DNA from 2 places in the Paraglaciecola psychrophila 170 genome. Region 1 is predicted to be linked to the other one. Evidence: riboswitches for the same ligand, from Rfam matches in the RefSeq annotation. Region 1 holds a riboswitch; the other holds the start of a gene.
What was found. Region 1 has a riboswitch for molybdenum cofactor ahead of moaA (GTP 3',8-cyclase MoaA). Riboswitches for the same ligand answer to the same signal wherever they lie in the genome.
Positions count from the first base shown of each region.

Region 2: another riboswitch for molybdenum cofactor. It lies ahead of moaA (GTP 3',8-cyclase MoaA); the one in region 1 lies ahead of moaA (GTP 3',8-cyclase MoaA).

Region 1 is NC_020514.1:2,856,569-2,871,782, reverse strand. It holds gene C427_RS12560 (8-oxoguanine deaminase) at 1-1,266, opposite strand, end outside; gene C427_RS12555 (sulfurtransferase) at 1,883-2,716, shown strand; gene C427_RS12550 (hypothetical protein) at 2,779-2,997, opposite strand; gene C427_RS12545 (EF-hand domain-containing protein) at 3,103-3,312, opposite strand; gene C427_RS12540 (sugar phosphorylase) at 3,716-5,473, opposite strand; gene C427_RS12535 (glycosyltransferase family protein) at 5,506-6,735, opposite strand; gene C427_RS12530 (HAD-IIB family hydrolase) at 6,748-7,584, opposite strand; gene C427_RS12525 (kinase-like protein) at 7,577-8,458, opposite strand; molybdenum cofactor riboswitch at 8,673-8,844, shown strand; gene moaA (GTP 3',8-cyclase MoaA) at 8,838-9,806, shown strand; gene mobA (molybdenum cofactor guanylyltransferase) at 9,853-10,458, shown strand; gene moaB (molybdenum cofactor biosynthesis protein B) at 10,461-11,000, shown strand; gene moaC (cyclic pyranopterin monophosphate synthase MoaC) at 11,008-11,493, shown strand; gene moaD (molybdopterin converting factor subunit 1) at 11,487-11,747, shown strand; gene moaE (molybdopterin synthase catalytic subunit MoaE) at 11,756-12,217, shown strand; partial or broken gene C427_RS12490 (HAD family hydrolase) at 12,384-13,201, shown strand; gene C427_RS27545 (hypothetical protein) at 13,270-14,070, opposite strand; gene C427_RS27540 (hypothetical protein) at 14,202-14,396, opposite strand.
Region 2 is NC_020514.1:247,504-262,717, reverse strand. It holds partial or broken gene C427_RS01155 (reverse transcriptase N-terminal domain-containing protein) at 1-339, opposite strand, end outside; molybdenum cofactor riboswitch at 1,262-1,439, shown strand; partial or broken gene moaA (GTP 3',8-cyclase MoaA) at 1,473-2,384, shown strand; gene C427_RS01145 (OFA family MFS transporter) at 3,112-4,830, shown strand; gene C427_RS01140 (substrate-binding domain-containing protein) at 5,044-6,126, opposite strand; gene C427_RS01135 (formate dehydrogenase subunit gamma) at 6,409-6,897, shown strand; gene C427_RS01130 (formate dehydrogenase beta subunit) at 6,897-8,486, shown strand; gene fdhF (formate dehydrogenase subunit alpha) at 8,479-11,385, shown strand; gene fdhD (formate dehydrogenase accessory sulfurtransferase FdhD) at 11,388-12,206, shown strand; gene C427_RS01115 (formate dehydrogenase subunit delta) at 12,224-12,442, shown strand; gene C427_RS01110 (adenosine deaminase family protein) at 13,923-15,214, shown strand, end outside.

The sequences.
Region 1 (15,214 bases):
CCACTTACCCCCGACCATCAATTTATCAACTTGATAGGCACCACAAGTTATCAATCCATCAAGAGGACTGCCCACGCCTGAAAAACGTAATTCGTCTAAGCTAAAAATCGCTAAGTCAGCCTGCATATCAATAGCAAACTGACCTATGGACGGTCTTTGTAACACCGCAGCAGAACCTGTTGTTGCATAACCGAGTACACGTTCAGCGGTTATAATCTCAGCTCCATAACGTAAACGCTGCTGTAACAAAGACTGACGTACTTCTTGGATCATGTTAGAACAATCATTAGACGCTGAGCCATCAACTGCTAAACCTATATTACACCCGGCGGCTTCAAGTTCGACAGTTGGGCAAATACCTGACGCCAATAACATATTAGAACTGGGGCAGTGAGCAATACCTACTCTAGCTTGGCCCAAGCGTTTTATTTCATCTTGGTTAAAGTGGATCCCGTGAGCTAGCCAAGTTTTGTCACCTAACCAATTGCAATGTTCTAAATAATCTAAAGGGCGCATCCCATATTGACGCATGCAAAAATTGTTTTCGTCTTCAGTTTCGGCCAAATGCGTATGCAACATAACGTTATTTTGTTTAGCTAACTGAGCTGTATCTTGCATTAAAGAAGTGGACACAGAAAAAGGTGAACACGGTGCCAGTGCTATTTGTATAAACCCATCTTCAGATTCGTCATGATATTTTGATATAAGTCTCTGACTATCTTGCAATATTATGTCTTCAGATTGGATAACGCTGTCAGGAGGCAAGCCCCCCTTACTTTCTCCTAAGCTCATGGATCCTCTGGTGAGCGTGGCGCGACAACCCAAAGTGTTAATGGCCTCAACTTGAATATCAATAGCTTGTTCAAGCCCTTTTGGAAAAACATAGTGGTGATCAGCGATACAAGTAGCCCCAGACATCATCAACTCTAAACCCGCTAATTGAGTCGCGGTGTAAATCATCTCTTCATCTAGGTTCTTCCATATCTGATAAAGATATTTAAGCCAAGGAAACAAGGGTTTGTTTAATGCACCTGGGACGGCACGTGTTAATGTTTGATAGAAATGATGATGAGTATTGATAAGGCCCGGCGTAATAACTTTATTGCTACAATCAAGGTAACTATCTATAGGTGTTTTTGGCTGTATGCCAGATGGGACTAATTCAACAATTTTATTGCCTTTTATCACTAGGCCGTTACCCGCGTCTAGGGTATTACCTGTAAATATCGCTGCGGGTGATTTAAGCCATAGGGTATGGTTTTGCATGTTTAAATTCTCTTACTACTAAATCGAAGTGGTCGACGCTTTCGAAGTATCGTCGAGTATAAATAGGCATATAATTATTGCACAAAAGACTGTAACGGTAACCGGGGAAGAAATAATATTTCTTTCTAAAGCTGGTTAAAATAAGAATTTTCGACGGTCTATAGGATCCGCCTTGAGTATTAATATACGCCGCTATGGCGAAAGTGGAAACTTAACAAGTGTTGCTCCTATAATATAGGTAAGGGTTAAAATACCTTATTGAAAAAGCCATCACCTGTGGTAAGTCCGTATCGATATAATGCAATATTATTGGTTTATCGTGTAATCCATAAATTTATTAATCATTGTGAAGCATAGGTTGTGCACTCAAGTAAGTAACTATTTACGTATTTAATTGTAAAGCAAGTAATTGACCAACTAGTCAGTTGCTTGTTTTAGTCTAACGCTTTGATAATAATATTGTTTTTATTTTTTATATATCAAGTGTAAATTAAATTAGCGCAGCATACGAAACCTAAGCATCATATCGGTGCAGTGTGTTGAGTATGGATCCACTGAAGATAAATTTCATGTTTACTGCAGTGCGCCGCTTTTTCGTTTATTTAAGGAATAAATCATGCAGCCAAAAACCAATATCGTTAGCAGCCAATGGCTAGAAGATAGAATCGACCAGCCTGATTTAATAGTGTTGTATACCCAGATGGACAATCCGATAACGGGAAAAGCCAATAAAAGACCTGTTGGTTATATTCCCAATTCCATGTTTTTTGATTTCGAAAATATATTTTGTGATACAAATTCTAGCTTGCCTCATACTATGCCTAACGAAATCAGCTTTACCGAAAACGCTGGCAACTTAGGCATTAATCAGGATAGTTTAATTGTAATCTATGACAACAAGGGGATTTATTGCGCACCTAGAGTTTGGTGGATGTTTAAGTCTATGGGCCACCAGCAAGTTTATATACTTAATGGCGGTTTACCTAATTGGTTAGAACAGGACAGACCAAAGGTTTTACAGCTTATCTCTCCTCGTAAATCAGGTGATTTTAAGGCTAAGTTCAACAGCAACCATTTTTTTAATGCAGATGAATTAATCCAGAAATTAACCAATATAACTTTGTTAGACGCCCGAAGTGCAGGACGCTTTAACGGTACACAAGCAGAGCCGCGCAAGGGTTTACGCTCTGGTCATATTCCAACATCACAAAATTTACCCTTCCAAACATGCATTGAAGGTTTCGTACTAAAATCTTCAGAAGAGCTAAAATGTATTTTTTCGGAATACATACAGTCTTTTGATGGATTGTTGGTTTTTAGCTGTGGGTCGGGTGTTACTGCCTGCATTTTGGCTTTGGCTGCAACGGAAGCAGGATTCACACACATCGCCGTATATGATGGTTCATGGAGTGAATGGGGTGCAAGGTCTGATTTACCGGTTGAGCTATAAAATAGCAAAAGTCTGTAAATACACTAACTTTGCAAACTCTTTAAACTAACTATGCATCTGACTTAGTTAGTTTCATCTTCTGTTTTAACTTCTAATTCCAAATGTGATAAAAAGCCATCTTGGTTGACATCAAGTTCTGTAAAAATTGCACTCAGGGTATTGTCTGCTTTTGCTTCGTCGATGCTGATGAGACCGTTTTTGTCGACATCTAGTGGATGAACGGTGATTTCTATAGTCCCTGCAAATGAATTAAATGTTACGAAAGTTGCGATTGATACCAATAGTAATTTTTTTATGATTTTCTTCCTTTAATATAAAATTAAAATACTAGATTTAGTGGGTAAGTTGAATATTAATCTCGCACCGCACTTATTGTTATTATGTTGTTATGTGTTTTCTAACTCACTAGCTGAAAGGTAACCGTCTTTATTGGTATCCAGTTCAGAAAACACTGCTGCTAACGAAGCGTCTTCAGCAGCTTCTTCAATGCTAATTCGACCATCATTGTCTAAATCTAATTTTGCTATTAAGTCTTCTTCAGCGATTAATGCCATGGATGCGAACGTCAGCGCGATAAGTGGGATTAATTTTTTCATATATTTATTCCTTTTTGATTCTTTTTAAACTTTAGTTTAAAAGCGATAAAGTTTAGTTAAATAACAAACTGCTTTGACAAATTGTTTACTAGTAATATTTTTAGTAAATTACTTTGTATAAATATTTAAAAGTATGGATGGGGTCTGCTGAATTGATACTGTTACCATCTTACTTATGTTGACCAGTACAAGTGTTGTGCCAATGTTGAAATAATCAATAAAATCAATTGCTTATATTTTAAATTGAGTGTGTTGTAGAAGATTTTTAAATATATATCACTAATCTGTCTTTTGATACAGACAGTTATCGGTTGAGATAAATAATATTTATAAAAATCATATGGATAGGGTGGGGCTTATGTGCTACACAAGCCCTTAGTGAGTTATTTTATAAGGGAAGGGCCTAACTGCCAATATTAGATATCCACATAGATTGATAAGGTGCCAACCGGTATTCCAAATCTTCCAGACACATTGTATGGCCGCTGATAAGATCAAACCAAGTGTCGGTCCCTATTAAGTTCATGTCACTTAACCTAATGCTTTGTGGTTCATCAGTGATATTGAAAATACAAAAAATACTTTGTCTTCGGTCCATACTTTGACGCCAAAAACCAAATATTTGTTCGCCTAATTGCAACGTAAACTGGGTGGCACTAGGGTGAAAAGCGGGCTGCTCTTTACGGATATTGAGTAGCTTTATCATCCTCGCATGTACTTTGCTATGTTGGCTGAAGGGTAAAGCTAGCTGCTCCTGTAATTTGGTGTAGTCCCATTTATGCCGATTAATAGAACGGTTATGGCTGGTATTTTTAACTTTTTCATAGTCATTGCCGGTGCCTAATAAACTATGTATATAAATCCCTGGAATACCCTCAAGACCAAACATGATGCTGTGAGCACATATAAATCTGTCTAGCCCCCATTTATCAGTACCTTTTACTGTACCTTGCAGTGCATCATAGAGAGCAATATTTATTTCATAAGCTTTTTGTTTGCCATCTTCAGACGTTCGCCATGAAATTCTACCACCAAAATTTTGCATAGTATTAACCAGAGCTGTGAGTTCGTGATCCTGCAATAGGCCTTCAGCAGGCCTCAATCCTATTCCATCATGAGACGCGATAAAATTGAAAAAGAAGGTGCCATTTTGTGAGGGGGGCATACTGCCCAACCACGACTTAAGGTGTTTGCAAGAACCTGTTACTAAGGTGTTGACTAACAGCGGGGGTAGCGAAAAGTTATAAATACCGTGTGCTTCATTGGCATTACCAAAATAGGTAAGGTTTTGTCTATTGGGAATATTGGTTTCAGTGATGATGACCGCGTCACTCACTGCGTGTTCTATTAGTGTCCGCAATAAACGCACCACTTCGTGGGTTTGTTCAAGATTTATACAGCTTGTGCCTATTTTTTTCCAGAGAAAAGCCACGGCATCTAACCGAAATATTCGAATGCCGGTGTCCAAATATTGCCTCATGATTGAAACAAACGTGTCTAAAACTGCTGGGTTTCTGAAATCGAAATCGACTTGATCATGACTAAAAGTACACCAGACCTGCTTTTCTCCGTGCGGTGTTTCGGTTAACCTTAGCAAATCAGACGTTCTGGGTCGTACCACTTTAGATAAATCATCTTTTAAAGAGGCAGTATAAAAAAAGTCACTACCCGGGCCTTCACCTTTGATAAAGTTTTCAAACCATGCACTTCTAGATGAGCAATGATTAATTACCACATCAGACATAACCCGATAATCTGTAGTTATCGCTCTTATATCATCCCAGTCTCCTAACGCTTCGTTAACACTAGAATAATCAATGACCGAAAACCCATCATCAGAGCTGTATGGGAAAAAAGGTAAAAGATGTACGCTGTTAATCGCGTCACCGCAATACTTAGTTAAAAAATCGTGTAAAGAGTGAAGTGGTTTTTCTCCCGACTTTTCAATGCTATCGCCATAGGTGATTAGCATGACATCCTGTTGATCCCAATTGTTATGATGGCGTTTCGGCTCTACCAATAAATCAGAGTTATCTATGCGCATAGTTTCTAATAACTGTTTACATAACTCAGGGTACGTAGTAATTAATTCAACATCCTGATATATAACGGCTAAGTGATGCTCAACACGTTCTATCAATTGTTCTAAAACAGATAACATTCATTACACCTTTTAATTGATTAAAATGTTAATTACAAAGGTTGACTAAACTCTAAGAAATCTTGTTCTACCGCGGTTTTTAATTGCTCTAATACATCTGGCATAGCACTCACAACACGGTTCCAGCTAGGAATGAAAGGGGTTTCCATTGGGTTATCTAAGAAACTCTCACCTGCTTTCATAATATTTCTGGCAAATAACTCAACCGCCTTTTCTTCATTATGAATGTCTAATTTTAGACCATTCATAATCGCATCATTGTTATAGGTTTCGACAAAGTCTAATGCAATTCGGTAGTACGTGGCTTTTAATGACCTAAAAGACTCGGTTGTGAAGGTTTCACCCTGAGTGGCAAGTTTCCGAAATAAAGCTTTGGTAATATCGATAGACATCTTCGAAAGTCCACCTTGGTCATTATTAGCCGATAAATCCTGATGTTTGTGATCGTATGTCTTAGCTATATCAGCCTGACACAATCTATTATGCGAATAATTACGATGCATCTCAGATAATACGCCAATTTCTAGGCCCCAATCACTGGGGATACGGATATCATTTAACACATCACGCCTGAAAGAAAACTCGCCTGCCAATGGATATCTAAAACTATCCATATATTCAAGGTATTCGTTATGACCCACTACCTTTTGTAAAGCCCTGATCAAAGGTGTGACTAATAATCTTGAGACTCGACCGTTAATCTTTCCATCAGCTACACGTGCGTAATAGCCCTTACAAAACTCGTAGTTAAAAAGTGGATTTGCAACTGGATATATTAATCGAGCTAATAGGCCTCTGTCGTAAGTCAAGATATCACAATCGTGCAAGGCTACAGACTCCGCTTTCCCGGTCGCTAATACGTACCCCATGCAATACCAGACATTCCGACCTTTGCCTAATTCCTTGGGCGCCAATCCTAAAGCTTCTAGTTTTGCATCTAATGCTTGTAGTCTTGGCCCTTCATTCCATAATATGCGGTGATTTTGGGGCAATGCGCCGAAGAATTTTAGAGCATGTTGGTATTCTTCAAGGTTGGCTCTGTCTAGGCCAATTACAATTTGAGATAGGTAGGGAACTTTGGCGATATGATCGATAATGTTAGGTAATGCTGTACCTTCAAGTTCGGAATATAAAGAGGGCAGGATGAGCGCCATCGGACGTCTTTTTGAGAACTCTACGAGTTCTCTTTCTAGATCCTCAACAGGTCTTTCAGATAGGTTGTGTAAAGTTGTGACTATGCCATTTTGATAAAAATCAGCCATGATATCTCCGTACTACGGGTTAAATTGTTTATGCTTAAAAATTATTTGCTCTAGACATTCGGTCCAACCACTTGGGCCATAAGCTTGGCTGGTGTAGACGTCATGTTGTCTCGTTAATAATGGTGGGGCGTTTGCAGGTGATAAAATTTGTACCGCAATATCTGCAGCCTCCAACATAGCTACATCATTTTGTCCGTCACCCAAGGCAATAGATATACAGTTTTTTATTCCACGTTCTTGTTGAAATTGCTGTGTTAGCCAAATCAGCGCTTTTCCTTTGTCACATTGCCCAGACAGATGTAAAAAACGTCCTCCTTGTAAAGGTGTGATTCCAAGCTCTTCTAAGGTCTCGACAAATTTATGTTTTGTATTGTCACTGCCTAACCACAAAATAGGCTCACCGTACTCTCGGGCATTAGCTTGTTTTGCCTGCTTAATTGAAAGTCCGGTTGCAGCGATTATTTCTTTATTGGACATATTAAAAAAATGATTGAATTCGCCTGCAAAAGTGTTCTTTAACTTGTCTATTAATGATAACCAATGCTCTCTCGGCTTAGAAAACTCTTTAACCCAGTAGCCATTTTTAGACGTTGTATCACTGGATTGAGTGTTGAAATAATTTATGGGGATATAAACAGCGGCACCATTTTCGACTATAAAAGGCCCCTTTAAATCTAATTTTTGTCTTAACTCTGTTACTTCTGCGAAGGTTTTGCTGGTGTTAGGGATTACAGGTATATTCATTGAAGCAAGCTTATGCAGCATGGGTATCGCAGGGGCAAAGCTATAGCTATGATGGTCTAGCAATGTGCCGTCTAAATCTGTAAAAACTAATACATCATTAAGCATGGGCTTCCTTAAGCTTGTGCGCGGTAATATCTCTAGAGGAGTTTAGTTCATATACGTGATCACAAGTTTTGGGTAATGTTTTGAGTGCATGCTCAGTTAAACGCTGATAATGCTGGATAAAACGCTGAATTTGCTGTTCATCCATGATGCCCGATTTGTCATGATGGGTTGTAGCTACATTAAGTTTTTGTTCTTGCTCCAAACGCCATGCATATACGTCCTCGAAGGAAGGGGCTTTTAACATCACCCACTTATCCATCAAATTATAAAGGGGCCTGTAATGAAGAGAAAGTTGTAAGTTGACATGGTTTCGCCAGTTAGCCTGTTCGTCTTCGATTGCTTCTAATGCATTTACTGGTTGTTTAAGCTGTTTAGACGTTTGCGGTTCAACGCCCCAACACCAGCCTTCAAAAATCACAATATCTACCGAAGAAGGTAACTTTGTCCAAAAAGGTATGGGGTGGGGGTTATCCGTGGCTTTATTAAATCTTGGAATAACCGTGGGTTGATGATGTTTTAAATCATGCATTACCGTTTTTGCTTGGCGCATGTTGTGGGTTCCAGGCACACCGCGGGTTGCGAATAAAGGGTGCACATCAGCAGCTACAATTTGCCGTTCTATTTGGCTAAAGTAGAAATCATCTAAAGATATGACTACTACCTTCGTACCATAAGTCTCACTCAAGTAGTCCTTTAAAAATACTGATAACGTGGACTTTCCAGAGCCTTGGCTGCCATTAATTCCAACAAAATAAGTGCTTTTTGCACTAAGTTGGTGCGCCTTAATTTCCTCTGCAAGAGGAATAAAATAACCTTCAGCAATCTTATGAAAATCATTAGAGAGCTGGTTTTTGTTGATAAATGTGCTGATCATAAACATCCTAAATCTCTTGTTTGCACTTTAAAAGTGCTTTTTATTTAAGTAGTTATTTATTCGATATATATATTAGTACAACTTATGTGCCACATTTTAACGATTGACATGACTGAAGCTATTGATATTGCAAAATATCAAAGTATTTTCTCATTACAAAATTATAATTATATGGTACAAATAGTTAACTGTTGTTTGACTTCCTAGTCAGATAACCGGTGCATAACTCCGAGCTATCTCACCTAAATCTATGACAAGGTGCTTTAGCCGTGAATCTGTTAATTTTTCTGATTCGCCAGGGTTGTAAGAGAAATCGAACAGCCTCCCGTAAGTGTCGCAAATTTGTGTGTCACTTCAATTTGGAAAGGTGTTAAATAATATGTTAGAAGATAAATTTGGACGTCGATTCCATTACTTGCGGCTGTCTATCACAGATGTGTGTAATTTTAAATGTAAATACTGTCTTCCTGATGGTTATGCTTGCGATACTGAGCGTGACTTTTTGTCATTAACCGAAATTCAAACCTTGGTTAAAGGATTTGCTTCACTAGGTACAAGTAAAGTACGTATAACCGGTGGTGAGCCAGCTCTCAGAAAAGACTTACCTGAGATCATAAAAGCTTGTGCCTCTGCTAAGGGGATTCAGCATGTGGCTATGACGAGTAATGGCCATAAGTTGGAGTCGGATATTCACAAATGGGTGGATGCAGGCCTTGATTCACTTAATATAAGTATAGATAGCCTCGACCCTCGCATGTTTGCTGCGATTACTGGACACAATAAACTTGAGTCTATTTTGCGTGGTATCGACAAAGCCATGTCCTTAGGCGTTAAAGTTAAAATCAACGCTGTATTGATGAAACAATATAATGAACAAGAACTCCAAAATTTCCTTACTTGGTTAAAAGTCACCCCGGTCACGTTAAGACTGATTGAGTTGATGCAAACAGGTGACAATGTGACGTTCTTTAATCAGAACCATGTTTCTGGTATGCCAATAAAAGAACATTTGGTCGAAAGTGGGTGGGGACAGCTTATCCGAGGTAAAGCTGCAGGGCCCGCACAAGAGTTTTTCCACCCTGATTATCAAGGCAGAATAGGTTTAATTATGCCTTACAGCAAAGAATTTTGTGCAACCTGTAATCGTTTAAGGATTTCCGCTATTGGCAAATTGCATTTATGTTTGTTTGCAGACCAAGGTTTGGATATTCGTCATGCATTGCAGTCGGCTGACAGCAAGGAGTTACAAGCCCAACTCATTAATTTGTTGGGTGATAAAGAAGCGACACATTGGCTTCAAGATGGCTTCACAGGTGCCACTAAACATTTAGCCATGTTAGGTGGTTAATGAATACACAGTTGTGCAAGACATTGTATTCTACGGTGATAAATAAATGCTAGCAGGGTTAATTTTAGCTGGCGGCAAGTCAAGTCGAATGGGCACAGATAAGAGTTTGTTAAGATTACCTGATAGCCGGCAGTCGTTACTTGAACATCACCAAAAACGATTGTCTTTGGTGTGTGAGGATAATATATTTATCAGTGGTTCTCAGCATGAACAAGGTATCCCTGATATCATTCCGAATTGTGGCCCTTTATCAGGTATACATGCAGCAATAACTCATATTCTTCTTCACCATAGCAAGATTAGTGAACTGTTGGTGATAGCCGTAGATATGCCTGATTTATGTTCAGATGATTATAATCATTTACTTAAAGTGGGCAGGGAAAATAATTGTTTATGCTCTTTTGACAAATGTTTTTTACCTTTGTATACACCGATAGGTTGTGAACTAACTGAATATCTAGCGAAGGTATTTAAACATCCACCTGATGAAGCTTTGATGCAACCCAAACAGCAGCAATACTCAGTGAAAATGATGTTGGATTCTTTGCAAGGTTTACAAGTACAACCTTTTAAAAATACTCAATTAGACAATATTAATACTCCTCTACAGTGGCAACAGCGCTGTGCAGAGCAACCATATACCGAGGCATAGAGATGGCAGTGAGTGACTCAACAATTAAACAAGCTCTTAATATTGCGGTATTAACTGTGTCGGATACGCGCAGTGAAGACAATGATACGTCAGGGCAATATCTCAATCAGGCGGCTATCGTAGATGGTCATAATGTAATACATAAAAAAATTGTCATAGACGACAAGTTCCAGATCCGTGCCGTGGTGTCTAATTGGATAGCCGCAGCTGACATTCAGGTTATTCTTGTGACAGGTGGAACTGGGTTTACTGCAAGAGATACTACCCCTGAAGCTTTGTTACCATTGTTTGAAAAAGAAATTGAAGGTTTTGGTGAGCTATTCAGACATGTATCTTATTTAGAAATAGGGACATCAACAGTGCAATCCAGAGCACTTGGCGGTATGGCCAATGGCACCGCAATATTTTGTATGCCGGGTTCAACTGGAGCCTGTAAAACTGCGTGGAATAGTATATTACAACAACAATTAGACTCTACTCATCGCCCGTGTAGTTTTGTTGTACATTTAAAAGACATCACTGAATGCCCAAGTAGAGGATAACCCCGATATGCAAAACCAGAGTGCTGTTTTAACCCATGTAAATGAACATGGAAAGGCAAATATGGTTGATGTGACAGACAAGAACATCACACAACGACAAGCTGTGGCAGAAGGTTATATCACCATGTCTGCACAAGCTTTCAGTATGTTAAAAGATAACACGCATGCCAAAGGTGATGTGTTATCAATAGCGCGGATAGCGGGTATCCAGGGGGCAAAGAAATGTAGTGACCTTATTCCTTTATGCCACCCCTTGATGTTATCGAAAGTGCAGATTGACTTTCAAACTTTGGATGATGCTAATAAAGTACGAATTCAAGCGCTGTGCAAATTAGCGGGGCAAACTGGTGTTGAGATGGAAGCGCTCACCGCAGTGAGTGTGGCGGCGCTGACTTTATTTGATATGTGTAAGGCCGTTGACCCACATATGGAAATCAGTGATATCAAAGTACTCAGTAAGCAAGGCGGTAAAAGTGGTGATTGGTCATGTTAAAAATTTTGTTTTTTGGTCAACTTAAAGAAATCATTAAAACTGAATGCCTAGAGATTGACATAATTCAAAATGGGAAGCAGCTAAACACAGTGGCGAAGTTACGTAGTCTGTTGCAAGAAAAAGGCGAGGCTTGGAACGAGTATTTAGATTATGGCAAAGCTTTAGTAGCTGTTAACCAAGAGTTGACAAGTGATGATACTGTCATAAATGATGCCGACGAAATTGCGTTTTTTCCTCCCGTGACCGGTGGTTAATTATTATCATGAGCCACTTTACACAAATCAGCGTGCAAACTCAGGATTTCGACTTTGCTTATCAGTATCAAAAATTAAGAGACAGTAATAACAGCGATGGTGCTCTGGTAACCTTTGTCGGTTTGGTTCGGGATATGAATCTACAACAATCTGTTAGTGGTTTATTTTTAGAGCACTACCCAGCGATGACAGAAAAAGTACTAAATGACATAGTCGAAACGGCTAGAGTTAAGTGGCATCTTGGTAGTGTGTCGGTTATTCACAGAGTAGGTCAGCTCAAAGTGTCTGATCAAATTGTGTTTGTCGGTGTCACGAGCCAACATCGTCAATCTGCCTATCATGCTAACGAATTTATAATGGATTATCTTAAAACTCAGGCGCCATTTTGGAAAAAAGAAACCACCACACAAGGTGATAAATGGATTGAAGCAAAAATTAGTGATATACAAAAATCAAAGGATTGGTCTTAACATTCTTTGTTAATAGTTATGATTAAAAGTGCAGATTTTAATTTGTATTTAAAACTGTTCTTCTAGCATATAAACTAAATTGCCGTGCTATTCGTATTCGACTATCATGCCCTTCATAAATGTAGGACTAAAGTTTAGTCCGTAATCTTGAGTTACAAAAATATCTATGGATCTTATTTTTTTCGATTTAGATGGCACCTTATTAAATGATGCATCTGAAATATCAGCCTTCACCAAAGAAACCCTTATCCTTCTTAACGAAAAAAACATCGCTTATACGATAGCAACAGGCCGTACTATGTTATCGGCTCAACGCATAGTTGAGGGCCATGAATTCGAGTTGCCTCAAATTTATAATAATGGGGTGACAGTGTGGGATCCTAAAATTCAAAAAATCACTCTTGAAAATCTCCTTGATAACGCTGAAATTTCAACTGTTATCGATGCTGCGATTGCACAAGGAATTACTCCCTTTGTTAATGTCATCGACAAACATCAGCATTTTATTTTTCATTCTGAAACACGTCATGATGTAGAAAAAGAATTGGTATACAAGTACTTTTCTAGCTCTAAAGCTACACTTTTAACTTTAGAAGCGTTACCGCTTAATAGTCAAGTCACTAATATCAGTATGATTGGTTCTGCTGACACTATTAAACAGATATGGTTAAAATTGAATGCCAATACAAATCTTGTTGCATACTCTGGCCCTGCTCAAGAGGGCAACAACTTTTGGTGGTTAGATGTTCATCATCAAAGCGCTAATAAAGGCTCAGCTGTTACCAATCTAAAAAACAGCTGGGAGCCAGTAATGTTATTTGTTTTGGCGATGGTGATAACGATTTAAGCATGTTTGCCTTAGCTGACGAAAGTTATGCCCCAGAAAACGCCCAAGCAGAAGTGAAAAAATCAGCGAGTGCTGTGATTGGCAATAATCATAAGGATGGCATTGCACATTTTTTACGTGAGAGATTTTCACTATAACGCTCCGTTTTTTTAAGTAAGCCTGTGTGATTAAAGACATTATTACTTATATAAGCAGAGGCAATTATTTAAGCTTTATTCCATAAATTTTGGAGCTTTTTGTAACAGAAGAAGCCATATGGGTTCCAATAACTAGGGATCAAATCTAACGTCTTACGTTCCTCAAAGTTTGAGGCCAATTTACGGAGTATTTCTTCCAGGCGAGCAGGGTTTACTTTCTCTAGTTTTTTCTTCGCTGTAGAGAAATATAAATTACTTTCCATATTTACAGAATTCGTATGACCGCCTGAAATAAATGTTAGGTTACGAGTTGCTACTCTACATCTTGGTATATAGGGGTCTGCAGGATTTAGCTCTGTGACTATGGCATATTCATAGCGTTCCATGTCCTGCATGTCATTATCTTTGGGAATATAAGTTATTCCATATCCCTGAGGAAAATGTCCAACTATTGACAATAAACATTCAGCGAATACTTTGCTTATTGAGCCCCGCTCTGCGGCTCTGTTAATAACCATGCCTGCTTTAGGTAGGTCTAAAAAGTTGTGACTTTGCTTAGATGAGAATATTACTGAAGCATAAATCTGTGGGATCTTGATTAGGTCCCCAACTCCTAATTTAGGTTTAATTGCGTCAATCAATAATGTACGAGTAAAGTTTAATTTCTCTTCCTGATTTCGGACGAAATCGGTTCTTTCTTGTTTAGAATTTCCGATATATTGTTCCATACCTAGACCATTGGTAATAAAATCGAGAGTGTGTTCATGGTTTATTTTTAGCAAGGCCAGACGTTCTTCTCTGTCTAGTACTCTGAATTCGTCAAGGGACCCATCTTCCCCCGTTAGTATCTTCTGAGCCTTGGGGTGCATTAACCCCACATCCTGAAATATTGCGGCAATAAGAACGGGTATCGCGACATCTCGTTGGAATAAGGTTAACCCAGATTTCTGTTCGGGATAACGGAGCTTCTTTTGGTAACGATCATTGATGTATTGAAGATCTATTTTTTTTCTATGAGCAGTTTGTCTAATAATCTCAAGGCAATCACACCTTTATATGCAGGTTTAAACCTTTGGTTTTGGTGCGCGACCTTCGCGCCTTCACCAGGAGAGAGTAATTGCAGTGTTCCAAGTAATTTTGCACTGTAAACCTGAGTCTTCTGCCAATTATCTGCTTCAGTTAGTGCCAATAACAAAGTACATAAAGCTTTTACTTTTTTGTATCTAAGAGTGCATATTTGTTGCTGACGAGTTCGCTCTTTTTTTAATAATAGTTGAGCAGCATTGAGATTTTCGTTAATGATTGTTTTAGTTTTCTTATTTGCTGCTTGCAGTGAATCTTCAATGCTTTTAATTTTTTTTGGAATTCGAAACAGGTTTGCTTATCTTTATCTGATGTTTCAAAGTAAAGTTGAGCATGTTCGAAAAGGGAATCCTTTATTGGTGTATTACTTTGAATATGTCTGACCAAATTATTAGCCGATTTTGTATAAGTTGACTCTCCCATCGGTCCGTGCATATTTCTACCTGAATCTGTACCTCAAAAAAACAGTAACTAATGATAGTTTAATTTTTATTAATAAAGATATATTTATTAATACCTTACTAGCTAAAGTTATACTTAAAGCGTGTAACTTCATGAATTAATTACTCATGTCGATTCATTCCTTCCTCGTTTAGTTCTTTATAACTCAGTTTGAATAGCTATAGCGCAGCTATTTGAGGGGCCGGGTGGGATTATTAGCGGTTCAGTATTTTGTTCAACTACATTGCCCTTAGGTGTATTAGTATGTTCATCAATTGTGTAACGTTGATCTTTGTTATTATAGTTTGCTTGAATATTTGCGAGAGCCAATTATCCCAGTTGACATTGGTTTCATTGTAGCGGTCTGTTGAAGTCACTTATCCTGCAAAACTTAATGAGATGTATGCCTGTAACATTGAGTTGTAATGAATTTGAAAGGAGTTATTAAGAAGGTAAAAGAACGTGTAGGTTATCTAGATATTCTTTTAC
Region 2 (15,214 bases), 2.6 Mb from region 1:
CCCATCCTTTTTGAGGATGTAGACGCATCTCAATGATTGTGAACGATAACGACAACCGAAAAGCGCAATACTCGCTTCCCATTTCTGTTTTGCATTAACCCACAAAACACCATCAACCCCAGCAGTATTGCGTCCTTTATTATCAGTAACGCGTTTAACTGCCAGTAATTTAGCTTGATGGTATCGTGTTAGTAAATGTGATAACGCTTAGACTTTACCCCAGCGTTTAGCTCTAGCTGATTTAGCAATACGCATTTGCAGTCGATGAACATCTTGCCTGACCTGGTTCCAACCAATAGGAGACCAATTAGCAAAAGGTGAAGACGCACCACCATGCATTACTGCAGGCGGCATTTGCTTTTCCTCATAAACTCAATTCTCCAAATTCTCTCACTATTGAGAACCAGTCGGACGTGGACCATCTTTCGAGCTAGGCAAACCATGCCTTATGCAGATCGTTACAACCTGCCATTTGCTTCTTCCGACCTCCTATGCCTGCATAGCCATTACTTGCTCTGACGAGCTTGCTACCTTACGGAGCTATACGGGGTTTCCAGGTTTCGTTCCTACGACTCGATAGGTAAGACCTCTTGTTAATACCGGCGGCATAATTGCTCACAAACCCCATCTGTGAAAGGATATTCCAAACCTCGCTCCATTTGGTAAAGCTTATTAGCCATTTTTAGCTTTTCAACAGTTACGATACTTACCAAGATTTGCATTTGCTGATCATACCATCATCCCTAGCACCATCACCGCTTTCGACTAGCAGATTCAAGCCTGCCTTAACAGGCAGTATTTACGGTTCCCCGCGGTTACATTGTCCTCAGCGCTTTGCACCTAAACGTTACCGTTAACGCACAGCGAAGAAGGGAACTACTGGTGAGACAGTAGGTTTAACATCCAATTGGTTGGATTAAACAATCACTGGAGCAACACCGTGTCGCACCACAGAATCTATTACAGGCTCCCAAATTCATTTAAATACTTTTCTCAATGGGCTTGTCATGTTCAACAGGCCATTATTTCACTTAAAATAAAGTAACCTAAAACATATTTAATTTATATCAAATATGTGTCGAACACCGCAAAAATAAGCACATACTTTTCAACTTTGTTTATTTGTTGTTTATCCAATGTTTTGTTTTCAGTTTTATAATAACTACTACGATACTTAAATTGTTAATATTTTTTATTGAAGTACGAGTTAATATTGAAGTACCGCTTAAATAGGACCATTTATCAAGCTATGTTACTAATAATATTGGATTAACCTCGAGCCCTTAAACCTAAACCTTAATGACAAGGTTTACTGGCCGCGATACTGATGTTCTCATCGGTATCGTCAGGGTTTTAAGAGAAACCAATCAGCCTCCCCTAAGTGTCACATAATTTCGTGTAGCTACTTCATTTTGGAAAGATGTTAGTGATATGTGAGAAGATAAATTTCGCGTCGCTTCCACTATTTGCGAATGTCTATTCCAGATGTATGTAATTTCAGCTGTGAATATTGCCTGCCTGATGGGTACCAATGTGTTACCTCCCCGAGACTTTTTAGGCTAGACGAAATTCGTAAAATTGCCAGCGCGTTTGCTAACCCTGGCACTAGCAAAATCAGCATCACCGCTGGTGAACCTTCGTTACGTAAATAATTGAAGCCTCTGCCAACACACCGGGTATCGAGCATGTTGCGATTACCTGTAATGGTTATATGCTACCAGAGTAAATTAACAGTTGGGTCGATGCAGCGATAACGTCATTGAATGTCAGTATTGATAGCCTTGAACCGCGCATTTTGCTGCTATTACCGGGCATAATAAATTACAAACAATTATGCAAGGTATCGAACTAGCAATTGAGCTAGGTGTCAAGGTTAAGGTCAACGCTTTATTGATGCACCATTTTAACCACAATGAGCTCGATAATTTTTTGAATTGGATAAAAGACACACCGATCACATTGCGTTTTATTGAACTGACGTAAACAGGTGATAACAAGCACTTTTTTGACCAAAATCATATATCAGGTTTACCCATAAAAGAGCGTTTACTCAATAACGAGTGGAGCCAAATTGTGCAGGATAAAACTGCGGGCCCAGCGCAAGAATTTACACACCATCTCTGCAAAGGAAATATTGGGCTTATCATGCCCTACAGTAAAGGTTTTGTGTTACTTGTATTAGGTTACGTATTTCAGCTATGGGAGAATTACACCTGTGCCTGTCCAGTGAGCACGGACTAGATATTAGGCAATTTTAGCTGGATAACACTGAACGGCGTCTGCAAGATGAGTTTGTAAGTTTATTAGCAGATAAAAAATCCACTCACTTTTTGCATGATGGTTACACAGGAGCCACCAAACACTTAGCGATGTTTGGCGGATAAATATCTTCACCCCGATTATCTGTCCTCTACCAGGTTAGTCTAGGCGCTACTTGCATCCGCAAAACTTCCCGCGCTCCATACCATATTTTTATCGAACCACAGCCCAACGTAAAGATAATGTTTTGTTGTTGTCATGCTCAGCTCAATGCGATGCTTGCTCATTATTTTATTCTTAGGTAGCCACTACCGCTTCAGTAAGTGAAAAGGTGACATACTTATAAAATAGTCATCAGTCAAGTCGATACTGATACGGTTAACACGTTTATAAATGATCATGGGCGATTAAGATTTTTAAATATCCACATGTAGAAAAATCAGGTATATAAGCAATTATTTTCATATTTGTATATGCATATTCCGATGCTATAGTCGCGCCATTGTAAATGGTTTGTAAATTAATTGTAAAGTAGAAAGGCGGCATTAAAAGGTTTCATATATGATATTAAATTCATATTTTGATTCGCTTATAAAAATTAATAGCAACTAATAAATCATATTGCTGCATTTATGAAAGTGCACATTTTCTTTATTTATTGTCTTTACTTCCACTAAAAATTACTGAATGCCGGCTACTGTGAAACTGGAGCGAAACACTCTTGGTGCATATTTCATATAACACTTATGGTGCATGAAATATAAATAAAAAAAGACAAAAATAAAACGTTTAGCATGGACGAATTGAAGGTAAATAAGTCTCTATTAATTTATAGTAAAAAGGTCAAAGCACATGTCTAATAAAACAGGTGGTTTTTTTTCTTTTTTGATGAAAGAAAAAATCATTGCCAAAGCGGGATTTAATCGCTGGCTAGTCCCTCCAGCATCCATTGCAATCCATCTATGTATTGGCTCAGTTTATGCCTGGAGTATTTTTAATCCTGCGTTAATCAAAGAGCTAGGGGTGGTCACAGGTTCTGCGGGTGACTGGACATTAAGTAGTGTGGTATGGATATTTTCTGTAGCAATCGTGTTTCTTGGTTTATCTGCCGCAGTTGCCGGTAAATGGCTAGAAGCGGTGGGCCCTCGTTGTGTTGGTGTTACTGCAGCTTTCCTATGGGGTGGTGGCTTTATTATTGGTAGTGTCGGTATTGCTACTCATCAATTGTGGCTGGTATACCTAGGTTATGGCGCCCTTGGCGGTTGTGGGTTGGGTTTAGGATATGTATCTCCTGTTTCGACCCTACTACGCTGGTTTCCAGATAAACGTGGCATGGCCACGGGTATGGCAATTATGGGTTTTGGTGGCGGAGCTATGATCGGTGCACCTTTAATTGCTTTTTTATTAAAGCTGCATGCTGTTGCACCTACTTATCTAGGAGCCGAAGGTTCAGTTAAATTAATAACTGAAGCAGGTAAACGTTTTGTTGAAACAGCCTCGGGTAGCATAGAAGTTGTGGTGGCGACCGCGAGTGAAGCCGCGACAATGGCGATTCCTGGTGATGCTGGTATATACGTAGTGGGCAGTGGTAACACGGGTGCTGCAGGTACATTCTTAACTCTAGGTATTGTGTACTTTATCGTCATGATCATCGCTTCTTTTTCATACCGTGTTCCTGCAGAAGGCTGGGAGCCAGAGGGCTGGACACCACCAGCTAAAGATGAATCAGCTAAGAGCATGATTAGTCATAACCATGTGCACATTGACCAAGCTATTAAGACACCGCAATTCTGGAAATTATGGGTTGTACTTTGCTTCAACGTTACTGCCGGTATCGGCGTAATTGGAGTTGCGAAAACGATGATGGTGGATATTTTTGGTTCCACTTTACCCACAGTTGCTACGGCCACTTTTGCCGGTACTTATGTATTAATGATTTCTGTATTTAATATGTGTGGACGATTCTTTTGGGCTTCTATTTCTGATTTCATTGGTAGAAAAAACACCTATCACTGGTTCTTTGCTTTAGGCACCCTTCTATACTTGTCTATTCCTTATGCGGCTTCACAGGTGAGTGCTGATCCTTCAGTTACTTGGTTGATTATGTTTTATGCTGCGACCATGATTATTTTCACTATGTATGGCGGTGGTTTCGCAACTATCCCTGCATATTTAGCTGATATTTTTGGAACGTTACATGTTGGTGGAATACACGGTCGTTTGTTAACAGCGTGGGCTACTGCTGGCGTCCTAGGACCATTTGCTATCACGTATCTAAGAAACATGTCACTAAATGATGCCATTGCCGACTTAGTTGCAAAAATAGATCCAGCTGTATTTCAGGCTAAATTTGGTTCGGCGGTAAGTCAGCTAAATGAATTGGTTGCGGCTAAAACAGTCACGGTAAGCAAGTTGATGGAACTAGTGCCCGCTGGCACAATTGATCCAACGCCAAGCCTATACAATACGACTATGTATGTTATGGCAGCATTATTGGTGATTGCTTTCTTTGCTAACTTAACGGTTCGACCAGTTGATGCAAAACATCATGTAGAAAATACGCATCCATAAATAAAGTCCATTGGTGGGCTGAATGAGGTCAAAAATCAAAGCCGCTTTTATTAAGTTTAAGGCGGCTTTTTATTGACTATTGTGATGGGTGAGAGACAGAAAAAAACGCGCCAACTTGTAGAAGATACGCGGAATTATTGCGTACATCAGTAGCCAATAGATTGTGCTGAGTTAGCCTTAATTATCTAAGATAATCGAATCTAAATGAGGCGTTCACCAAGGTAATATATCCTCTAAATTACAAACATCCCCACAACAAACCGGCTTATAGCCTGCAAGTGTCATTACCGATTGTTGAAATTTTTCAGTTTTTAACTCGGCAATTAATTGTTGCACTGCAAATTTTTTGACGGATTTATGATGGCACACTAAGACGTAATTTTCTGTTGTTAATGGTATAAAATCTAAACCAAATTGTCTTGCTGCCGTTTCAACTCCAATACCCGTATCGGCCATCCCAGAAGCCACATAAGCAGCAATAGCTGAGTGTGTAAATTCAATTTCATGAAAACCTGCAACTTGTTCAAAATCAACTGTTGCCCTTCTAAATATTTCTTCGATCAATAAACGTGTCCCTGAGTTGTCCTGACGATTGATAAACTTAATGTCGGCGCGCAATAAGTCTTCAATTTTTTCAATACCTTTAGGATTGCCATTTTTGACCATCAAGCCTTGTTGCCTTGTAACAAACCGAATGACCTTGTAGGTATTCGGCTTAAAATATTTACTATACATATCGACGAGAGTCTGGTTTACGATATCAGTGGGCAAATGAAATGCAGCAATATCACATTGCCCTTTCGTCAGAGCCTGAAGTGATTCCTCAGCGGTTTTATATTGTAAATTTAATTTAAATTTATTTGTAAATTCAGGTAACAAAGCCACTGCGTAACCATGACTGGCTACAATTCTTAATAAGGGTTCTTTAAATGTTAAATTCTTTTGTATTTCCAAATTTAATTCTGAGGCTAGACTATTAAGTTGAGGCTCAAAGCGTGCGTTAACTAGTTGTTCTGCCCATAATAACTTTTCACCTAAAGGGGTCAATGTTGCCCCTTTTCCCTTCTGTAATTCAACTAACTCAGAGCCAAAAAAATCAGTACATTTTTTTAAAATATTCCACACGTGACGATAAGATATTCCGAGTTCAACCGCGGCTTTGGTTAATTTACCTGATTCATGAATTGCATTTAGTAAAGGAAAAATTCGGGGATCAACATTATCGCCGTTTTCATCATAAAACTTCCATGCAGCCTTAATATATATTCTCTTTGCTATCGCTACTTTATTCTGCATTACGACTGGACACCTATATGTATAGTTGATTTTTTGAGTTTCTATCTACTGATAATTCTGCTGTGAAGAGCCAGCCTGTCCTGATAGAAAACGATCTATTGATGTATTTTGTACAAAACAATATAAGAATAAGAAATACATTTCATATTCTTATATTTAAATAGTGATGTTACAATTTAATAACATTTTATTAACCAGCAATCGCCTTATATTACTATAACACCATAAAAATATGCACTTTATTTCATATTTAAAAAGTATGTCGGTCATCCAGGAGACACAATGCAATTAGATTTTTCTTCAGATTTATCAAATGTGGTCAAAATCATTGACACACTAAAACATAAGAAAGGTGCTTTGCTGCCCATTTTGCATCAAATCCAGAGAGAGATTGGATATATTCCATTAAAAACAATTGACACAATAGCCAAAAAACTTCAGCAAACACCGGCTGAAATTCATGGAGTGATCAGTTTCTATCATCAATTTAGAACATCACAACCGGGTGAGCACAAAATTCAAATATGTCGTGCTGAGGCTTGCCAATCACGCGGAAGCAGAGAGCTAGAACAACATGCTAAAGAACACCTCGATATCGAATACAGAGGTACAACCGCTGATAAAAAATTTAGTCTCGATAGTGTTTACTGTTTAGGTAATTGTGCAACGGGCCCTAATGTAAGAATTAACGACGAGCTCTATGGCCGAGTGAGTAATGAGAAATTTGAACGTCTTGTTTCCACATTTAAAACACAAGTTAAAGGGAGATAATGATGAATATTAAAATGTTTATTCCACGAGAAAGTACTGCATTATCTCTAGGTGCCCATGATGTTGCGCGCGCTGTATCAGACTATTCAACTCAGCATAAAACAGAGTTAAACTTAATACGAAATGGCTCCCGTGGTATGTTTTGGTTAGAGCCTATGGTGGAGGTCGAGACCTCAAAAGGGCGGTTTGCTTATGGCCCGGTTGATGTCTCAGATGTGCCCAGCATCATGGAAGACATCACAACCAATTTATTATCCAAGCATACTCAGGAGCATAGGTTAGCACTCGGCCTGACCGAAGAGCTCGCATACTTAAAAAAACAAACACGATTAACTTTTGCCCGCGCCGGCATAACAGATCCCTTATCGCTGAATGATTACTTGGCACTGGATGGATTCAGTGGACTACACAAAGCACTTGCCGCTACCAGCCAAGAAATCGTTAGCACGGTTGTCGATTCTGGACTAAGAGGACGTGGTGGAGCCGCTTTCCCAACCGGTATAAAATGGCAAACTGTGCATGATGCTCCTTCCGATAAAAAATATATTGTGTGTAATGCTGATGAAGGAGATTCAGGTACCTTTGCTGATAGGTTAGTGATGGAATGTGATCCCTTTATGCTTATTGAAGGCATGATCATTGCGGGACTGGCAGTGGGTGCTGACGAAGGCTATATTTACCTTAGGTCTGAGTACCCTGTTGCCGATGAAATACTCCAGGAAGCCATTGTAATAGCGACAAAAGAGGGTTACTTAGGGAATGATATTTGTGGCAGCGGGAGAACATTTAACCTGGAAGTCAGGTTAGGCGCTGAGGCTTATATTTGTGGCGAGGAAACCTCATTATTAGAGTCTATGGAAGGTAAACGCGGTGTTGTTCGCTTCAAGCCGCCCTTACCAGCCATCGAGGGTTTTTTTGGTAAACCAACAGTAGTGAATAACGTATTATCCTTATCAGCCATTCCTTATATTCTGAGTCAAGGTGGACAGGCATACCAACAATATGGAGCCAATCGTTCCAGAGGTACCCTGCCATTTCAATTAGCTGGAAATGTAAAACAAGGTGGACTTATCGAGTTGCCCTTTGGCTCAACCTTACAAAGTCTACTTGACGATTTTTCTGGTGGAACACAAAGTGCAAGACCAATCAGAGCAATTCAGGTTGGCGGACCTTTAGGTGCGTATCTACCCACCTCTAAATTTGATATTCCGCTGGACTATGAGGAGTTTACTAATGCATCAGCAGTGCTAGGTCACGGTGGTATAGTCATTTTTGACGACACTGTAGATATGCTAGAGCAAGCCCGGTTTTCAATGGAATTTTGTGTCGATGAATCTTGTGGTAAGTGTACCCCTTGCAGAATCGGCTCAACGCGCGGTGTGGAGGTGATTGATCGGATAAAATATGATGATTCTCGCGCTGAAAACATGATATTACTGAGCGACTTATGTGAAACCATGATTAATGGCTCCTTGTGTGCCATGGGAAGTATGACCCCAATCCCAGTTATAAGTGCTTATAAAGATTTTCCCGAAGATTTTCATTTACCTTCAAACAACGCAGTATTAGAGGAAACTAACCATGGTTAATTATTATAATCCCGCAACTGAAGGCGCTTCACATCAGCCAAAGTTTGATGTGAATAAAGATTATGGAACCCCTGCGAGTAAATCTACTGAGACAGTATGCATAGAAATAGATGGCGTAACGCTGACTGTTGCTGAAGGTACTTCAGTGCTTCGCGCTGCGGCCATGGCTGACATTAACATTCCCAAATTATGTGCAAGTGATAATTTAAAAGCGTTTGGCTCCTGTCGTTTGTGCGCTGTACAAATTACCGGAATGCGCGGATACCCAGCCTCATGTACCACCCCAGTAAAAGAAGGTATGGTGGTAACCACACAAAATGATGATATTGCTAAATTACGCCGTAATATCATGGAACTGTATATATCTGATCATCCACTTGACTGCTTAACTTGTTCAAGTAATGGTGATTGTGAATTACAAGACGTAGCCGGTGCCGTAGGTTTACGTGAAGTACGTTATGGCTTTGATGGCGATAATCATCTTGATGCCAAAATTGATGACTCGAACCCTTATTTCACTTTCGAGCCAAGCAAATGTATAACCTGCTCTCGGTGCGTTAGAGCATGTGAAGAAGTCCAAGGCACTTTTGCCTTAACTATTGAAGGTCGTGGTTTTGCATCGAAAGTCAGTGCAGGGACTAGCGATGAGAATTTCATGTCCTCTGATTGTGTATCTTGTGGCGCCTGTGTGCAGGCATGCCCTACAGCAACACTGATGGAAAAGTCAGTGATCGAAAAAGGGCAGCCAGAACATAGCATCATCACTACCTGTGCATATTGTGGCGTGGGTTGTTCATTCAAGGCTGAAATGAAAGGCGAAGAAGTTATACGCATGGTGCCCTACAAGGGCGGCAAGGCCAACCAAGGCCACTCCTGTGTTAAAGGACGCTTTGCTTTTGGTTATGCCACTCATAAAGATCGCGTAACTGAGCCTATGGTGCGCGACAGCATTGATGAAGAATGGAAAGTGGTTAGTTGGGATGAAGCGTTAGCATTTTCAGCCAACAAAATTAAAAACATTCAGGCTAAATATGGTCGTGAAAGTGTTGGCGGGATCACCTCATCTCGTTGTACCAATGAAGAAACCTATCTGGTTCAAAAATTGATACGCGCTGCTTTTGGCAATAATAATACCGATACCTGTGCCCGTGTTTGTCATTCACCTACAGGTTATGGATTAAAAGCAACAATCGGAGAGTCTGCTGGTACCCAAACATTCGAATCGGTAATGCAATCCGATGTGATCATGGTTATCGGAGCAAATCCTACTGACGCACACCCTGTATTTGCATCAATGTTGCGTAAACGTTTGCGTGAGGGAGCCGAATTAATTGTGGTTGACCCAAGAACGATTGATTTACTTAACACCGCTCATATCAGCGCTAATCATCATCTTCCGTTAAAACCGGGCACTAACGTTGCTATGATAAATGCAATAGCACACGTGGTTATTAGTGAAGGCCTTGAAGATAAACATTTCATTGAAAAGCGCACGGATGAATATAACGCATGGCGTGAATTTATACTCGATGAGGTCAACTCGCCCGAAGCAATGGAAAGCATCACCACTGTTAATGCTGAACAAATCCGTATTGCAGCCCGTGCCTTTGCCAAGGCAAAAAATGGTGCAATCTATTATGGCTTAGGTGTTACAGAGCACAGCCAAGGTTCTACCATGGTAATGGGTATAGCAAACTTAGCGCTGGCGACCGGAAACATAGGTCGTGAAGGCGTGGGTATCAACCCGTTACGCGGACAAAATAATGTACAAGGGTCTTGTGATATGGGTTCATTCCCGCAAGAACTTCCGGGTTATCAACATGTAAGCGATGATTTACTCCGCGGAAAATTTGAAAAAAATTGGGGTGTTACCTTAGATAACGAACCTGGTTTGCGCATTCCAAACATGTTTGATGCGGCGATTGAGGGCACATTTAAAGCCATGTATGTGCAAGGAGAAGATATCCTTCAATCAGACCCTAATACACAACATGTTCAAGCAGCATTGTCATCATTAGAATGTTTAATTGTGCAGGACATTTTTTTAAATGAAACGGCCCTATACGCACACGTATTTTTACCGGGCTCTTCATTTCTTGAAAAAGACGGCACATTTACCAATGCCGAAAGACGCATAAATCGAGTCCGTAAAGTAATGAAGCCATTGGCTAAGTACGCGGATTGGGAAGTGACTCAAAAGTTATCAAATGCACTAGGTTACCCTATGAATTATGGGCATCCGTCTGAAATAATGGACGAGATAGCATCACTAGTTCCCTCTTTTAGTCAGGTAAGTTATAAAAAGCTAGAAGAGCAGGGCAGTATTCAGTGGCCTTGTAACGAAGAATTTCCAAATGGTTCACCGATTATGCATGTGGAAAGCTTTCCAATTGGTAATGGTCGTTTTGCTATTACTCCTTATCTTGCAAGTGAAGACCGTGCAAATAAGCGGTTCCCACTACTATTAACAACAGGGCGGATACTTAGTCAGTATAATGTAGGTGCGCAAACACGCCGAACAGCTAATCAAACTTGGCACAAAGAGGATGTGCTTGAAATACACCCTAATGATGCAGACGAAAGAGGCATTAATGATGGTGATTGGTTAGGGATTACGAGCCGAGCTGGTGATACTGTGCTGAAAGCGAAAGTCAGTGAGCGTATGCAAAGTGGCGTGGTGTTTACGACCTTTCATCACCCTATTAGTGGTGCGAACGTTATTACTACCGATAGCTCTGATTGGGCGACCAATTGTCCAGAATATAAGGTAACCGCTGTACAGGTTGAAAAAGTCACATCGCCATCAGATTGGCAGACGCGTTATAAGAAGTTTAGTGAGCAACAAAAAGAGCACTTTAAACGCTCCCCTAAAAAAGAAAAGACGACAATAGGAAGATAAATTTGACCTGGGACGACGAACCAAAATTGCAGGGAAGCTTTCAATCACTGCCAGTTCATTACTGGGAGCAAGGCAATGATAAAGGCCAAGAGCAGCTTGATAATATCGCGGAAGAGGTTGCCATTGCGTTAGTTTATAATGGCATTTCTCACGCGGTTATGATGGCTTCACCTGCAGATTTGCAGGATTTTTCCTTGGGGTTTAGTTTGTCAGAGGGGATAATTAATAATACGTCTGAAATGTACGATATTGAACTTGTCCCCAGCGAAAAAGGCATAGAAGTACGCATTGAGATTAGTTCTCAACGTATGATGTCTTTAAAATCATTAAGACGAAATCTTACCGGTCGCACAGGCTGTGGTTTATGCGGTAGTGAATCACTAGAACAAGCGATACGGCCAATTAAGAGTGTAACCCCACAAGTGTTACCTTCTTCTATAGTCATTCAGCATGCCTTGTCTCAGTTAAGTGAGCATCAAAAGCTGCAATCCTTAACGGGTGCAGTTCATGGTGCTGCTTGGTGCGATGGTGTTGGAGACATTATGCTATTACGTGAGGATGTTGGTCGACATAACGCCCTAGACAAGCTAATTGGTGCTTTAGCGTTGCATAAAACAAATACTGATAACGGCTTCGTTTTGATTTCGAGCAGAGCGAGTTATGAAATGGTCCAAAAAGTAACGAGCATGAATATTGCCACATTAGTCGCAGTATCAGCTCCTACGGTGTTGGCAATAAAACTTGCAACTCAAGCGAAGCTAAATTTAATCGGTTTTGCACGCCCTGGTCGACATACTTTGTATACTAAATTTAATAAATAAATAGGACTTATCAAGTTATGAGCGGTACTCAAATTAAAAATCTGGTTAGCATGCTCAACCAAATTGCCAATAATAATAATTATAAAAAAACTGACGAAGAGACAGCAAAAATCGTTGCTAATCATTTGCAAAAATTCTGGGCGGTCTCAATGCGAAATAAAATGACGCAATATTTAGCAGAGGATGGACCTGAGCTTACAAATGTATCTAAACTCGCTTTAGCTCAGTTAAAATGATGTTATCAATGTTTTGTGGGCTATCGGTGTAACTAAGCCATATGTGATGAAAATATCAGCTAATGGCTATGAAGGTTGAATACGTTACCTGCCTTTATAAACCAAGCTCAGAAAGACTTGCATGCTTGTCTGAAAAAATGACCATCGGGCCAACGAAATTTCCATTCTTGCTCTTTAATTATTTGGATGATTATACTCTCGACGCGTTTTTGTATAAAACGCTTGCATGAAATCCCCAGTATTTGTTACCACAAAAAAACCATTAGCTTGCTCGATATTGGCACTTGTAAGCAAAACGTACCGTAATTTCAAATGAAAATTTGAGCTCCTTAAGGAGTCAACAATTGGCTTTTTTTTATGCGTTTTCCTTGCAAGGTCAGTTAATTTAGATAAGGCTAGGCTACTTACTTGAAACACAAATGAGCGTTGATGTTCATCACAAGTTTCTTTAGGACACCTTCAATACTGAAGTTTATACGTGGTACAAACGTTTACCTCATGCACAGCGGCTATGTTGATCTGTTCAGTTAACAATATTTAAATATTAAAGCACTCTAGTAACGACTCAAAATAGGTGTCACTGCTTGTAAGTAGCAGTAGTCCAGCGATTGGTAATATATTATGTTTCAGACACTAGCCTACTTAACAAAAACAGGAACAAAGAACTAGGAATGACCCATCAATCATCTTAAATAAAATTAATATCATTGTGGTTTATGATTTGAGCTCAGTATTGACTATTATTCCTACAGTCAACCTGCATACCTTAAATTTGTAAAAACAAATCTTAATAAACAAGTTAGTTATATTTTTATCCTAACTTGGTACAGGCAGTGATTGTAGATATCACGCGACTGATTAATGTTTAGTCACGTTGGAATTTAAAAAATTAGTGACTGAAGTCCGAGTGTATTTCAGCTTGTCCGACAAAGAAGACATACGACTGAATGAAAGGCGACTGACTTCTGAGCTTACATAGTGCACTCTGGACTTTTCAAGCATACAAGTTAATCTAGTTTGCAAGGTCGCACCAATAGGCTGTTATTCTGACATTTAACACCTACATGGTTAACTAAAGAGCTAGCAAGCTTCTCATTTTTACTCGATAACCCGATGTCGTTAAGCCAAGCAAAATTGCTATTAGTCATATTAAAATCAGTACGGTAGCAAACATAAATGCCCGCCAAGATATTCAAGAACAACTTGATGAACACAATTACTTAGGGCTACAATTTATTATCGCGACACCGAGACAGAACACTTTATCGTAGCTCAGTAAACGAAGGTTTCCCTAAAGTAGTGCAGTTTAATGGTGAATAAGCGGAACAATATATTTAATTATGTAATTTTATATTTTTGCTTAAAAATAATGTCTATATTTTTCAGTCACTTAAATTTTAGTTTAAATAAGTGGACAATAAATTGCTGAATACGTGAGCGCGAAGTATTTTGCATCTACATTTCAGCAGGAACCATATCCATGTTAGTTAAATCTCGTTCAGTAATGTCATTAGTTTTCATTTACTTGTTTACCCTATCCTTCCTCTGGGCTGCTATTTTTACTCGTCACGCAATGGCTAGCGAATTGAATCATTGGTTTGAGGAGTTTAAAGCCAATGCATCTGACGAAGCACTCTATCGTTTGCTATATGCGATGCCAAAAGGCGGCGACCTGCATAACCACCTATCAGGTTCTAACTATAACCAGTGGTGGGGAGCGTTAGCAAGCGATCCTTCGAAAAATGGAGGCTACCAGTACTATGTCAAAACAACACTGAAGCACTGTGACGGTTATGGACTTAATCAATTTGGGCCGTCTTCTAGTTTGTTACTGTTCGTGACCATACAAGCCTCTACTTATGAGACATTAACAAGCTGTGAACAGGCTGAATATAACCCTGTGCAATCGCTCACCAATATACAAAAAGAAGCCTGGCTTAATGGGATTTGGTTAGACAAACCTCACGAAGGCAGAGAAGAGTTTTTTCAAACGCATTGGCAGCGCCTTAATCAATTAAACAACAATCCGTATATTGCCGCCGAAATGCTCTTTAAAAACATGCAGTCTTTTGCTGACGAGGGTTTGCTATACCTAGAGACACAAGCTAACGCAAGTAACTTCCTACGCAGTGACGGCACGGCAATCCCCATGCAGGAAGTAGCTGATATTTATCGCAACCGATTGGCCCAGCAAGATGCAATCGATACCGGCCTTACAGTTCGACTACAGCATGTGTTTCTGCGGTTCTCACCTAATGCCGAACAAGCTTTAACGCAAAGTTATCGATTTGTAGATAAGAATCGAGATTTGTATGTAGGTATAAACGCAGCCGGAAGAGAAGATAATGACAAAGGATATCCTTTGCGTTTTTTATCGACATTACGAAAATTGCGACAGACATTGCCTGAAGTAAAACTGTCCTTTCATGCAGGGGAAGTTGATGAGCCTAATTATCATGTTAGAGATACATTATTGTTGGGGGTTGATCGAATAGGGCATGGCCTTAACTTAATTACGGATCCCAGTACCATGTTATTAATGCGTCATAATCAGTACTTAGTTGAAATTAACCTTATTAGTAATTTAAAACTCAATTACGTCACTTCTTATGCTCAACATCCTTTTCCAGAGTATTTACGCACAGGTATTCCTGTGGCCTTATCTACCGATGACCGCGGAATGTGGGATTCAAATATGACAGACGAATTTTTTGTGGCAGTTAAAGAATTCGGATTAACTTGGCAAGAAATCATTAAATTGAGCGAAAATTC